2 regions of the Pseudoalteromonas sp. S3776 genome follow, and region 2 is predicted to be linked to the other one. Evidence: predicted binding sites of a transcription regulator. Region 2 holds the regulator's gene; the other holds the start of a gene.
The links. The regulator MetJ, encoded in region 2, represses methionine synthesis genes. The targets are predictions, from matches to a motif close to TAGACGTCTAGACGTCTA.
Positions count from the first base shown of each region.

Region 1 (7,566 bases), on a different contig from region 2:
AGTTATGTTACCAACATGGCGTAATGATTATAGAGGATGACTATGACCATGAGTTTCACTATCAATGCCACCCGTTACAACCTATGGCAGCGGATGACCCTGCGGGTATAGTGATTTATCTTTCTACGTTTTCTAAAATTATGTTTTCGGCAGCTCGTATAGGCTACATATGTGCTGCACCTGCAGTACTTGAGCAATTAAGTGCATGGAAGCAACTCATGAATCATAAAAACGATGTGGTAATGCAATTAGCGGTAGCACATTTTATGAAAGAAGGTGCATTTGAGCGTCATTTAAAACGTATGACAAAGCTTTATAAACAGCGATATGAAGCAATGGATAAGTCGTTAAAAGCACTGCAGGCGAAAGGTTTATCACTTGAGTATAAAAAGCCCGATGGTGGGATGGCAATGTGGGTTAACTTAAATGTAGATACGACTAATATTAAAAAGCACCTACATAAGCACAGTATTTATTTGCAAACAGAAGCAGAGTTTTATTTTTGCGATTCTTATAGAAGCTTAAAACCTAAACACTTTAGTTACTTGCGTCTAGGATTTGCAGGGCAGTCGGAGGAAGCCATGCTAAAGGGATTAAATATCATTGCTGAGTATGCTTATTAAGCTATTTTTTTAAACTTTCTGCTTCGTAAAACAAAGGTTTAAGGGTGCCGCAGTTTATAAATTTATACGTTAACTCATTCTGGCCAGGAAGGAGAGTTGAGGTTCTAAATTTTTGCATACAGGCATTTACCAAATCCACAAAAATTAGGTGGTTAAAACTTGGCGCTTGGCTAATTTTATGTATATAAATACGCTCAGTGCCGCCTAGGTCTATCATGTCGTATTCTTGCCAGGGGCTGGCTTTAGCTAAATCTTTTAACTGGCGAGAATACAGCTGTTTACTCATTTCTATTGTTCGGTCTGTGTAAATTAGGCTACCTGCATTTTTGTAATTGCCTTCGTACACATCGGCGGTAATGGTTATTGCTTCGCCGCGCATTAAGCGTTGAATATTAAACGGTTTGGGCTTTAGCGTTATAAGCTCTGCGTTGCGCACAACATCTAAAAAAGCCACATCGGGGTTTTTAATCCTATACACCACTTGTACATCGTGCGGTAATTTATAACCGGGTAAATTAAACGCATAAATTCCTGAGCCTTTATTCACCAGTGCTATTGCATGCTCAGCATTGTATTTGGGGTTGAGTGGTGGCAATTCTGCAGCCCCTTCCTCAGCAAAAGCGTATCCGCTTATAGCAGCGATCAATAAAGTAAGAATTAGGCGCATAATTATCTCAATTAATGTATGAGCTAAAAGTGTAGTATAAAGTGCGCTAAGCTGGTGATTTATTGTTAGGGCAAGTAAGTCTATTTATTAACATGAATTTATACACTTAGTTGCTCACTTCGTGTAATAAAGTCCTGGCATATACGTGTAGGTTTTCGTCTTCAGGGTTTGAAGTGTTGGTTAAATAAATTACACGCCCAGCTTTATTAATAAATAGGGTAGTGGGTGTGCCTCTTATTCCTAATTGTTTTGCTATGGCATCGGCTTTAATAGCTGTTTTAAATGTATAGCCTCTATCAATTATTGCTTTGGCGGGGCTGGCATCATCGTCTTCTTTAAAGCTTACCGCAATGACCTTTAAGCCTTTGTGTTTTATTTTTTCAAGTGCTGGTTGCAGCTTTTTACAATATGGGCACCACGTAGCCCAAAAATGTAAAACGTAGGGTTGGCCTAATAAATCGTGCGTTTGAATGGTTGAACCATCAGCCATGTTTAACGTTATTGCAGGCAATAGTGGTAATGAGTCATCATCAGCGAGTTGCTGTGCAGAGCTTATAAAGCTTAATAAAATCAGTGTAATTGCAGAAATTAGTTTTCTCATGGTTCGTTCTTATTATTTTTTAATAGTGAGTTTAATAAGAACGTGAATTAAGTTATTTCATTTCATTAAAAACCAGCAGCCTGCTCAATCGCTATTGCATGGCGCTGCGCTAAACGTGTATGGTTTCTGTCGTAACCGCCACCAATAACACTGGCAATAGCGGTATTATGTTCAAGGCAGCGCTTGAATACTAAATGATCACGCTGTTTAATCCCATCCCACGTTATATCTAGCTTACCTAAGCCATCGTCTTGCCAAACATCTACACCGGCATCGTATAGGACTAAATCGGGGTTGAGCTCTTTTAGTAAAAACTGCAGGGTATCATCCACAATGCCTAAGTATTTTGCGTCTTGCATATTGTTAGCAAGGCCTATGTCTAAATCGCTGGGGGATTTTCTAAACGGGAAGTTTTTTTCGCAATGTATAGAGCAAGTGTACGCATACGGCTGATGTGCAAGCATTGCCGCTGTGCCATCGCCTTGGTGTACGTCTAAATCAAAAATGAGCACGTTGGTCACTTCACCGCTTTGTATTAATGTTTGCGCGGTAAAGGCTAAGTCGTTCACCATGCAAAAACCTGAGCCAAAATCAGTGTGTGCATGGTGTGTACCGCCTGCTAAATGACAGGCTAAGCCATGCTTTAATGCTAAGCGTGCAGTTTGTAACGTGCCTTGGGGAGCGGTGAATGTACGATTCATTAATGGTTGCGACCAAGGTAGGCCAATGCGGCGCATGGCTTTTTCGTCTAGGCGGTTATGCCATAAATCGTGAATGTAGTTTTCACAGTGTACCAATTCAAGTGGTTCGGGTGTACCTAAAATAGGTGTAATTAAATTATCACCCACAATGCCCAACCTTTTAACCTGATCATACAAATGAGCAAACTTGCTCATTACAAATCGGTGCTTAGGGTCAAAGCTAAACGAGTAATTACTGTGATAGACCAAAGGTAAATGAGGGTTTAGGCGCATAACTGTATCAATAATAAAGTTTGCGCTATGGTAATAAACTTAACTAAAGCAGTCTATTGTGGGTCTTCAATTAATGAAGTAAGTTCTCGGTGAAGTAGTTTGTCATCAGCTAAATTAAGCTCTACCAATCGTTTTAAATAGGTAATGCTGTTTATATCAATATGGTGGCATTTAAGGCCAACGTGCTTTTGCTCAATATGGCAAATAAGAACGTCCATTCTTATTTCTATATCGCTTTGTGGCAAAGTAAAGCGTAGTGTTGCGTCGCTGTCTTTTTTACCATTAAAAGCGTCACATTTTGTGATCAGCGCTCCGTGTAACGATACATCAAGCAACTTACATGGGTAAGTGCTCCCTGCAAATTCTAGCTGTGCAGAAGTTGAAAAAAGAATGCGCGAGAACTGACGACGATTTTCCATAAAACGAGTGCCTTTTTTGTAATATTTTAAACAAGCATAGCGGGAAATAGCGCATAGCGATAAAAAAAGGCATAAAAAAGCCCCGCATAAATGCAGGGCTTGTTGTATCAGTTAACACTTAACCAATTTTTTTGTACTTTATACGCTTAGGTTGCGCAGCTTCTGCACCTAAGGTCTTTTTAAGCCACTCTTCGTATTCAGTGTAGTTCCCATCGAAAAAGTTAATTTGGCCTTCGTCGCGGTAATCTAAAATGTGCGTTGCAATACGGTCAAGGAACCAACGGTCATGCGATATACACATGACACAGCCTGGGAACTCTAAAATAGCGTTTTCAAGCGCGCGTAGTGTTTCAACATCAAGGTCATTGGTTGGCTCATCCAGTAGTACCACGTTACCGCCCGCTTTTAAAAGCTTAGCAAGGTGTAGGCGGTTACGCTCACCACCCGATAAGTCTTTTACAAACTTTTGCTGGTCGTTACCTTTAAAGTTAAAGCGGCTAACGTATGCACGGCTTGGGAACTCAAAGTTACCAATTTTTAGCACATCTTGCCCGTCAGATATTTCTTGGAAAACAGTTTTGCTTTCGTCCATATTGCCACGGAACTGATCAACTGTTGCAAGCTCTACAGTTTCACCTACGCTGATGCTGCCGCTATCTGGCTGCTCTTCACCACTTAGCATTTTAAATAGGGTTGATTTACCCGCACCATTGGCACCAATAATGCCCACAATCGCGCCTTTTGGCATACTAAAGCTTAAATCGTCGATTAATACGCGATCGCCAAAGCTCTTACGTAAGTTATTTACTTCAAGCACTTGGTCGCCTAAACGCGGGCCTGGTGGAATAAATAGCTCGTTAGTTTCGTTACGCTTTTGGTAATCAGACTGCTGTAGCTCGCTAAACTGCGCCATACGTGCTTTAGACTTAGCTTGACGACCTTTAGGGTTTGAACGTACCCACTCAAGCTCTTGAGCAATTGATTTTTGACGTGCTTTTTCAGACTTTTGCTCTTGCTGTAAACGTGCATCTTTTTGTTCAAGCCAAGAAGAGTAGTTACCTTCCCACGGAATACCTTCACCACGGTCAAGCTCTAATATCCAGCCAGCTACATTATCAAGGAAGTAACGGTCATGGGTCACTGCCACAACAGTGCCTTCGTAATCATGTAAGAAGCGCTCAAGCCATGCAACCGACTCAGCATCTAAGTGGTTAGTAGGCTCATCGAGAATAAGCATATCTGGCTTTTCAAGTAATAAACGACAAATAGCAACACGGCGGCGCTCACCACCCGATAGGTGCTCAATTTTAGCATCCCACTCTGGTAAACGCAGTGCATCGGCAGCGCGCTCTAAAACGTTATCGATGTTGTGACCATCGTGCGCTTGAATAATCGCTTCAAGCTCGCCTTGCTCTTTTGCTAGGGCGTCAAAGTCAGCGCCGTCCATTGCGTACTCGTTGTACACTTCGTCAAGGCGGTTTAGGGCGTGCTTAACTTCGCCAACGGCTTCTTCAACTATTTCGCGTACTGTTTTGCTTTCATCCAGTACTGGCTCTTGCGGTAAGTAACCAATTTTAGTGCCCGGTTGAGGGCGCGCCTCACCTTCAAAGTCTTGATCAACACCGGCCATAATGCGAAGTAATGTAGATTTACCAGCACCATTTAAACCTAGCACGCCAATTTTAGCGCCAGGGAAAAAGTGCAACGAAATATCTTTTAAAATTGTGCGCTTAGGTGGCACAACTTTAGATACTCGACTCATCGAGAAAATAAACTTATCAGGTAAAACCATGGAGGAAAGCCTTCAAATAATAATAAAAATTTCAATGTTGTATTGTAGTGGCTCACGGGTGAAACAGTCAACGAATGGCGGGTTTTAAAGCGCTAATGGCTGCAGGTTGATAAAGTATAAAATCATGAATAAATTTCATTTAGACATCTATACATCTAGAGGTTGATATTTTTGGCATTCTGTTCATAATGAGAGCGTATAAATTCTCGGTTTTTATGAGTAGGAGTAAAATATGCCAATCACAGTAAAAGACGAGCTACCGGCTATTGCCCGTTTGCGTGAAGAAAACGTGTTTGTAATGCCCAAAAGTCGTGCAAAAACGCAAGAAATTCGTCCAATGCGTTTGGCTATTTTAAATTTAATGCCTAATAAAGTAGAAACCGAAGTACAGTTTATTCGTTTGCTTGCTAATTCTCCTTTGCAAGTAAATGTAGAGCTATTGCGCCTTGATACGCACCGCAGCAGTAGCAACTCTGAAGAGCACCTAGATACTTTTTACCGTTATTTCTCCGAGGTAAAAGACAATAACTACGATGCATTGATCGTTACCGGCGCGCCACTAGCTCACCTTGAATACGACGATGTTGCCTACTGGGACGAGCTAAAAGTGATTATTGATTGGGCAGAGCAGCACGTTACCTCTACGTTGTTTTCGTGCTGGGCGGCGCATGCAGCGTTATACCACCGTTACAATTTAAAGCGTGATTTAAAAGAAGATAAACTCTGTGGCGTGTTTACCCACCAATGTTACTTTGACCATGGGGCGCTTACGCGTGGCTTCGACGATACCTTTTTAGTGCCGCACTCACGTTATGGCCACATAGATGTAAATAAAATTAATGCCTGCGACGATATAGTCGTGCTGGCAGGCTCTGAAAAAGTAGGCGCTTACTTAATGAAAAATAAGTCGGGCAGCCAAGTGTTTATAACCGGCCACCCAGAATACGATGCCGACACACTAAAAGCAGAGTACGAGCGCGATTTACAAAAAAGCCCTAATGCGCCAAAACCCGAAAACTATTTTCCAGATAACGATGCAAGTAAAAAGCCCTCAAAAACGTGGCAAAGCCATGCCTTTTTGCTGTTTTCGAACTGGTTAAACTACTACGTGTACCAAACTACACCTTATGATATTAATTTAGTTAGCCAAGATGTGAGGACTAACAACTATGCCGAATAACGTGCCAAACAAAAATAAGCAAAGCGAATTAAGCGCTGCGCTAAAACAGCGTATTTTAATTTTAGATGGTGCAATGGGTACCATGATCCAAACTCACAAGCTTGAAGAAGAAGACTACCGAGGCGAGCGTTTTAAAAACTGGCACGTACTAATTAAAGGCAATAACGATTTATTAAGCCTTACAAAACCCGAGCTAATAACCGATATACACCGTAGCTTTTTAGCCGCCGGTGCAGATATTATTGAAACCAATACCTTTAACTCAACCACCATTTCGATGGAAGATTACGACATGGCCAGCATAAGTCGTGAGGTAAACCTAGAGTCGGCCAAGCTTGCGCGCGCTATGTGTGACGAGTTCACAGCCCAAAACCCAAAAAAACCACGCTATGTAGCCGGTGTGTTAGGGCCAACATCTAAAACCTGCTCTATCTCGCCAGATGTAAACGACCCAGGCTATCGTAATATTACCTTTGATAAGCTGGTAACTGCGTATGTTGAGTCTACTCTTGCATTAATGGAAGGCGGTGCTGATTTAATACTTATCGAAACCATTTTCGACACCCTCAATGCAAAAGCAGCCTCATTTGCAGTAGAAGAAGCGTTTGAGCAAGCCGGGCGCACATTACCAGTGATGATCTCGGGCACCATTACCGATGCCTCAGGCCGTACGCTTTCAGGGCAAACAACCGAGGCATTTTATAACTCTATTCGTCATATTAAACCTATTTCAATTGGCCTTAACTGCGCCCTTGGCCCCGACTTACTGCGCCAATACGTAGAAGAGCTTTCGCGCGTATGCGAAACCTTTACCTCAGTGCACCCAAATGCGGGTTTACCAAATGAGTTTGGTGAGTACGACCTAGAAGCAGAGGACATGGCCGCCGAGATTATCGATTGGGGTAAATCGGGCTTTATAAATATTGTGGGTGGGTGCTGTGGCACCACGCCTGCGCATATTCGCGCCTTTGCTAAAGGGCTTGAAGGGGTTACACCTCGCCCTTTACCAGAGCTTGATGTTCGCATGCGTTTATCAGGCCTTGAAGCCTGTAACTTAAACTAGGAGCCAATATGACACAGCAAATTGCAGTATTTACCAATGTTGGCGAGCGTACCAACGTAACTGGCTCTGCCATGTTTAAACGCTTAATCATGGAAGAAGATTACGAGACAGCGCTTAACGTTGCCCGCGAGCAAGTAGAAAATGGCGCCCAAGTTATTGATATAAACATGGACGAAGCCATGTTGGACTCAAAAGCAGCCATGGTTAAGTTTTTAAACTTAATTGCCTCAGAGCCCGATATATCTAA
Region 1 covers NZ_PNCU01000007.1:96,946-104,511, forward strand. Annotated here, with positions in the region: gene pdxR (MocR-like pyridoxine biosynthesis transcription factor PdxR) at 1-623, shown strand, start outside; gene CWC16_RS04280 (hypothetical protein) at 625-1,290, opposite strand; gene CWC16_RS04285 (TlpA family protein disulfide reductase) at 1,397-1,891, opposite strand; gene CWC16_RS04290 (histone deacetylase family protein) at 1,957-2,865, opposite strand; gene CWC16_RS04295 (PilZ domain-containing protein) at 2,919-3,284, opposite strand; gene ettA (energy-dependent translational throttle protein EttA) at 3,403-5,076, opposite strand; gene metA (homoserine O-acetyltransferase MetA) at 5,309-6,256, shown strand; gene CWC16_RS04310 (homocysteine S-methyltransferase family protein) at 6,246-7,319, shown strand; gene metH (methionine synthase) at 7,328-7,566, shown strand, end outside.
Region 1: the regulator MetJ is predicted to act here: its motif matches at 5,217-5,234, upstream of metA (homoserine O-acetyltransferase MetA).

Region 2 (7,566 bases):
TGCCTTTTCCGTTAGGAAAAATTTGCGTGCTACCGCAATCAGGGCATTGATGAGGTACAGGGTGCTGCTCACCACAGTGATGGCAAATCATTTGACCAATGGCTTTATGAAAGGTGGCACTAGTGCTGCAACGATTGCACTCACTTAGCCACCCACATTCGTGACAAATAAGCGTAGGAGAAAAACCCCGACGATTTAAAAACACCATAACTTGCTTACCGCGGTTTAAATGTTGGCGCATAGTGGCAAGGCTTGCATGAGCAATACCCGCTTGATCGGGCTGACCTTTCATATCAAGCAACATAAACTTATTATCGGTTGCTGTTTGCGCGCGCTCTGTAAGGCTTAAAAGTTGGTATTTATTGTTTATAGCTTTGTGTAGTGTTTCCAGTGCAGGGGTGGCACTGCCTAAAATAAGCGGTATTTTATGCTGAAATGCCCGATAAGCTGCTAAGTCGCGTGCGTGGTAACGTAAGGTATCTTGCTGTTTGAATGATGAATCGTGTTCTTCATCAACCACTATCATTCCTAACTTTAAAAAAGGTAGAAAAACACTTGAACGGGTACCTATTACAATTGCGCAGCTGCCTTTTTCGCAAAAACGCCATGTTTGCAAGCGCTCGTTATCGGTGAGGGCTGAGTGCCATAGCATTATTGGGGTATCAGGGAAGCGACGACGAAATCGGTTGACGGTTTGTGGCGTTAACCCTATTTCAGGCACTAGTACTAGGGCTTGTTCGCCACGTTTGAGGACTTCTTCTAAGCATTGTAAATATACTTCGGTTTTACCGCTGCCGGTCACACCTTCTAATAAAAAGCTATTAAAACCAACACTCTGATTTATTGTTGTGCACGCTACGGCTTGCTCTTTATTCAGTACTGGCTTAGTACCGACTGTGGGCGCAATGCTTTGCCATTGGTTGTCGTGCTCAATGCTTTGGGTTATAAATTCTTTATCTATTAAGGCATCTATTGTTTTTTTACTAAAGCCGAGCGCTTTTAGTTCGGTTAATGATGACTTACCTGATTGTGCGAGCTGCTTTAATAAGTTTAATTGGGTTTTCGCTTTTAATGACGGTATTTTTGCGCCTTTTTCGGTAAGACTAACCATACTTATGCTGGTTTTATCAGGGTGTTCACCTTGGCGAAGCGCACTAGGCAGCGCAATGTGTATCGTTTCACCGAGTGGGTAGCAATAATAGCGGGCGGTAAAGCTAAGCAGTTCTAAATGCTGCGATGATAAAATGGGGGTTTGGTCAATAACTTCGCTAACCGCTTTAATTTTGTTCTCGGGTACATCGGTATGCGTTTTAAGTGCAAGAACAACGGCTACTTTCTTTTGATTCCCAAAAGGCACCAAAACACGCATCCCTGGCATAATTGTCGCTGAGGGCGAGATAAGTTGTTCATCTATTTTATAATCAAAGGTGCGTGGTAACGGAACTTTTATAGCAACTTCAACAAAGCGCATAACAACTCATGTGATAAAGGGTAATAGCTTAATGTACTAAAAATAAAGCTAAAAACCTATACTCAAATAGTCGCTCTAAGGCTAGTTGGTTACTTTTTTGACAAAAAGCGTAATTAAAGCTTGTGCGGGGCAGGCTAGTTGGATAAAATCCGCGGCCTATAAATTTGTTTTAACGACGTATGGTGCCAGACTTCGGGTTTGGAGAGCGATGCGGCCTTAACTAGAGGTTCCTATGAAAGAAGGTATTCACCCTAAGTACGAAGTAATTTCTGCAACATGTTCATGCGGAAACAAATTCGAAACTCGTTCTACTCTTTGTAAAGACATTCACCTAGACGTATGTTCAGCGTGTCACCCGTTTTACACTGGTAAGCAAAAGATTTTAGACACTGGCGGCCGTGTTGATCGCTTCAACAAGCGCTTCGGTGCACTTAGCAGCAAAAAATAATTATTGCTGTTTAGTAAAAAAAGCATCTTCGGATGCTTTTTTTGTGTCTAAAATTCACCTTTTGGGGTAGAAAACTACCAATTATTACCATATCCCCACTGCATAACTATTTCCTGTTCTTATTCTGAATATGCATAAAGCTTTGCAGACAAACAGACAATTCTTCTCTATATTTTTTATACGTTAATTTTTAACCAAGTTGCTAAAAGCGCTAATCGTGGCGATATTTGTTTTTAACAGTGATTAACGCGCCATAATGGTGCAGTTTGATAAACTAATATCATGCAAAATACCAAAAATATTGTTTAGGTAAAATGAACCTCAAAAAGCACTTTTTGAATGAATTTTTATTTGTTTAATGTTGATAACTTTTAGCGAAGTTGCTGATAAATCACTTAAAATTAACGGATATAGCATATAACAGGATAGACCTGATATTGCTTGGAATTTAAAATTAATAAGAGTATCTTAGCGCCATACTCCCTCTCACTTAACTTAAATTGCAGGATACCATCGCGTTATGTCAGATTTTCGTGAACAAGCATTACATTACCATTCTCACCCCGTTCCAGGCAAAATCAGCATTGAGCTAACAAAACCAGCTGAAACGGTGCAAGATTTAGCATTAGCCTATAGCCCAGGTGTAGCAGAGCCTGTGCGAGAAATTGCAGCAGATCCAGCCAATGCGTATAAATACACCGGTAAAGGGAATATGGTTGCAGTTATCAGTAATGGTACGGCAATTTTAGGTTTAGGTAATTTAGGGCCACTAGCCTCTAAGCCTGTTATGGAAGGTAAGGCGCTCTTATTTAAGCGTTTTGCCGGCCTTGACTCTATTGATATTGAAGTTAAGCATCGCACCACCGAAGATTTTATAAATACAGTGGCCAACATTGCAGACACGTTTGGTGGTATTAACTTAGAAGATATTAAAGCGCCAGAGTGTTTTGAAATTGAAAAAGCGCTTATTGAACGCTGCAGTATTCCGGTTTTTCATGATGACCAACACGGTACCGCTATTGTAACTGCAGCAGGGATGCTTAACGCATTAGAAGTGCAAGGCAAATCAATAGAAGATGCCATTATTGTATGCTTAGGTGCCGGTGCTGCAGCAGTTGCGTGTATGGAGCTGTTAATTAAGTGTGGAGCATTGCGCGAACATATTTATATGCTAGACCGCAAAGGGGTTATTCATACTCGTCGTGATGACTTAAATGAATACAAACAGCTTTTTGCTAACAATACAGATAAGCGCACGCTGCAAGATGTAATTGCTGATGCAGATGTATTTGTAGGTGTATCGGGTCCTAATTTGCTAGCACCTGAAGACCTAAAGTTAATGGCCGATAAGCCAGTGGTATTTGCATGTTCAAACCCAGATCCTGAAATTGCACCTGAGCTTGCGCACAGTGCGCGTAAAGACTTAATTATGGCCACAGGGCGTTCTGATTTTCCTAACCAAGTTAATAATGTTTTATGTTTCCCGTTTATTTTCCGTGGTGCTTTAGATGTGCGTGCAAGCGCAATTAACGATGAAATGAAAATAGCAGCTGTTGAAGCTATTCGTAGTATTGCTAAAGAGCCAGTGCCTGAGCAAGTATTAACAGCGGCGGGTGTAGAAAAGCTCGAATTTGGTGCAGATTACATTATTCCTAAGCCGATGGACCCGCGTTTATTACCACGTATAGCCAAGGCGGTTGCGATGGCGGCTGTTGAATCGGGCGTGGCACAAATCGACTTGCCTGAAAATTACATGGCGTAATATATAGCGCTTAAACAAAAAACCTCAGCATGCTGAGGTTTTTTTGTTTAAAAAGACGTTTTATTCTTCGTCTAAAATAGGCACTTCTAAACCCATTTCTTGCATTATTTTTTTAACTTCTTCAGGTACTTTTTCTGCGTTGTCTTTACGTAGGTCATCATCATTAGGTAATGGTTGGCCTGTAAATGCATGCAAAAACGCTTCGCATAGTAACTCGCTATTTGTTGCATGACGCAGGTTGTTTATTTGACGACGTGTACGCTCATCAGTTAATACTTTTAATACATTTAGCGGGATCGAAACGGTGATCTTTTTAACTTGCTCTGATTTTTTCCCGTGTTCTGCGTATGGGTGAATATACTCACCATTCCATTTAGCCATAAGATGTATCGTTGCCTCAGATTATTAATTTCTCACACGGCGTAAAAAGCGTGTAAATATGCGTGAAATTCTATCGTTTTAAAAAAGATAGTCAAATAATAGATAGCAATCTATCTTAATAAGCTGGCTGTAACGGCAAATAAAGATTTATGAGGGCTTTACACGTATATTATTTTTAGCCATCTAGAGCTTTAAAAGCTTTGACTTATTATAATGGATAACTTACTCTTTTAGACGTCTAAACATCCAAATTAATCAGGTGACGAATATGAGCGAAAAAAACAAAGCAACCATTGCTGTACGAAATGGGGTTGATGCCGATAAACATCATGGCGCCGTTGTACCGCCAATTTATTTATCGACGACATATTCGTTTGCCGATTTTGATACTAAGCGCGCATATGACTATGGGCGCAGTGGCAATCCTAATCGCGATATTTTAGCTGAAACGCTAGCAGAGCTTGAAGGTGGCGCGCGGGGAATTATTACTGCTACGGGCATGGCTGCGGTGCATTTAGCCACACAGTTATTAAATAACGATGATACCTTGGTTATCCCTCACGATTGTTATGGCGGCAGCTACCGTTTATTTACGTCGTTAGAAAAACGCGGCTTGCTTAAACTTAAAGTACTAGATTTAACTAACTCAGAAAACCTAGAACAAATTTTAACCATTAAACCTAAATTAATTTGGATAGAAACACCCAGTAACCCTGTGCTGCGCCTAACGGATATGAAAGCCGTGACGGATATAGCAAAACAGTGCGGTGCATTAGTGGCTGCCGATAACACCTTTTTATCTCCGGCATTACAAAATCCAATTAAGTTTGGCGTAGATATTGTGGTGCACTCAACCACTAAATATATCAACGGCCATTCTGATGTTGTAGGCGGTGCAGTTGTTGCTGCAACACAAGAGCTTGGTGATGAGCTTGCTTGGTGGGCCAATAACATTGGCATTACCGGCGCTCCATTTGATAGCTATTTAACGTTACGTGGTTTACGTACTTTAAATGTGCGCTTAAGGCAGCACCAAGAAAATGCTCTGGCGATTGCTAAATACCTTGAAAGCTCTGAGTATGTTAGCCAAGTTTACTACCCTGGCCTTGAATCGCACCCTCAACATACGCTTGCTAAAGCCCAACAACTTGGCTTTGGTGGCATGGTTAGCTTTGATATTAAGGGGGATGTGGATGATGCTGCGGCGTTTTTAACAAGCCTTAAAGAGTTTAGCTTAGCTGAATCGCTAGGTGGGGTTGAGAGTTTAATTTGTCACCCTGCGACCATGACTCATGCAGGTATGGAGCCAAAAGCGCGTCTAGAAGCGGGAGTGGGCGATACGTTAATTCGTATTTCGGTCGGTATTGAAGATGTAGAAGATCTATTAGCTGATTTTGAGCGTGTTTTTAACTTAGTTAAACCTGGACAAAATAAAAATGTAGGGCGCGTTGGTAAAGCCGCAGGCAATGCCAATGGTGATGTAAAGCAGCAGGCTGCCCATCCAGCTTTGTGGTGATTGAGTATGGTAAATAGTGTACATAAGTTTGGTGGCTCGAGCTTAAGTTCGAGCGAGCGCTATCAAAGTGTGGCAAAAATTATTATTGCTCACACACAGCCAGGCGACTGCGTGGTTGTATCTGCTGCGGGTAAAACCACTGATACCTTGGTTTCGCTGTGGCAAAGTTATCAACAACAAGATAAGCAAGCCGTTGCTGATATTTTACTGCAATTGAGTAACCACCAAACAGCATTAATTGAAGCGTTATTAAAAGCCGATGCTAAACACGCAGCTTTAGCTGTGTTAGCGCAAGAGCTAAGTGATGTGGCAGAGCAAGCCAACGAGCAGCAGTTGCAAGAGGCGGCGCTACTGGCGCATGGCGAACTGTGGTCTGCGCGGTTATTGGCGGCCTATTTAACGCAATTAAACATTCAAGCGTGTGCTCATGATGCTAGAGCGCTGTTTAGTGTAACAAGCGGGGAGCTTTTGCATGCGAAAAACAAGCAGCAATGCAGCCAAGTTATTGAAGCAAATAAAATTAACGTAGTAACAGGGTTTATCGCAGCAAGTGCTGATGGCGAAACAGTTACGCTTGGGCGTAATGGCAGTGACTACAGCGCCACTTTATTAGCCAATTATTGCGACGCACACAATGTATGTATTTGGACTGATACACCTGGCGTGTTTAGTGCAGATCCCCGTAAAGTTGAAAAGGCGATTAAGTACAACAAAGTGTGCCGTGAACAAGCTAACCTATTAGCTCGGTTGGGTAACCCTGTGTTACATGCAAAAACGCTTTCGCCTTTAAAACATAGTAATATTAAACTGGCTGTACGTAGCAGTTTTGATGTGCAAACTGCCCCTACCAATATTGTAAAACAAGGCAAAGCTAAGCAAAAACGTTTCATTACTACATTACAAAACGTTGATTTACTACTTGTAGAAGGTATTAACGCGGGTGAAGTGGCGCATGTTAGCCAACTTATTCAACACAGCCTTCATCATTTTATACACAACGGCGATACATACTTAGTTGTGCCCGCGGGTGCAACGCATCAAGTAGTGAGTTATTTTGCTGGGCGAGCAAACATAAGTGAGTCTAATTTAAATGGCTGCGCGGTTGTTGCACCTACGCAAGATGTTTACACCCTAAGCACATTAGCGGCTGAGGTTTTAAATCAGCAAAGTATTTACCCTCGTTTTATTCATCAAGATACAGGCTATACATTGCTGTTAACTGATCAGTTAATAGAAAGCGATGTATTGAGTTTATTGCACGAAAAATTAATTAATAAAGGCCAAGAGATTGCCTTAGTTGTGGCTGGTTTAGGTAATGTAGGCGATGAATTTTTAAGCCAGCTAGAAGCTCAATTTAAGCGTTTGTCGGGCGATTATAGTATTAAGCTAGTTGGGTTAATTCGCTCGCAACATATGCTATTTAATGCCTCGGGTATGACGCTTGGGCAATGGAAAAAACAATGGCAGCAGAATGCCGTTGCTTATGAGCAGGCGGATTTATTAAGTGCATTAAGCGAACTTGATTACGAGCACAAAGTTGTTGTTGATATAACGGCAAGCGAGCAATTTAGCCAATTATACACCGACTTTGTAGAGCGAGACTGTCATTTAATAAGTGCTAACAAGTACGCGGGCACGGCTGCATCAAATTGGTATAACGCGCTGCGCCAAAGTATTAGCGAGCGTAACTTGCATTGGCGCTATAACACCAGTGTAGGGGCTGGGCTACCAATTAACTTTGCATTGGCCGATTTACAAAATAGTGGCGATAAAATTACGCGTATTGAAGGTGTTTTCTCGGGCACACTCTCTTGGTTGTGCAGTAAGTACGATGGCAGTGTAGCATTTTCTGATCTTGTTCTTGAAGCGCAAAAAATGGGGTTTACAGAGCCTGATCCGCGCGAGGATTTATCAGGTCGCGATATGCAACGTAAATTACTGATACTTGCGCGCGAGCTTGGCATTGAATTAGATTTAGATGATATAAG
Region 2 covers NZ_PNCU01000033.1:26,961-34,526, forward strand. Annotated here, with positions in the region: gene priA (primosomal protein N') at 1-1,471, opposite strand, end outside; gene rpmE (50S ribosomal protein L31) at 1,704-1,919, shown strand; gene CWC16_RS13690 (malic enzyme-like NAD(P)-binding protein) at 2,440-3,681, shown strand; gene metJ (met regulon transcriptional regulator MetJ) at 3,742-4,062, opposite strand; gene metB (cystathionine gamma-synthase) at 4,331-5,578, shown strand; gene metL (bifunctional aspartate kinase/homoserine dehydrogenase II) at 5,585-7,566, shown strand, end outside.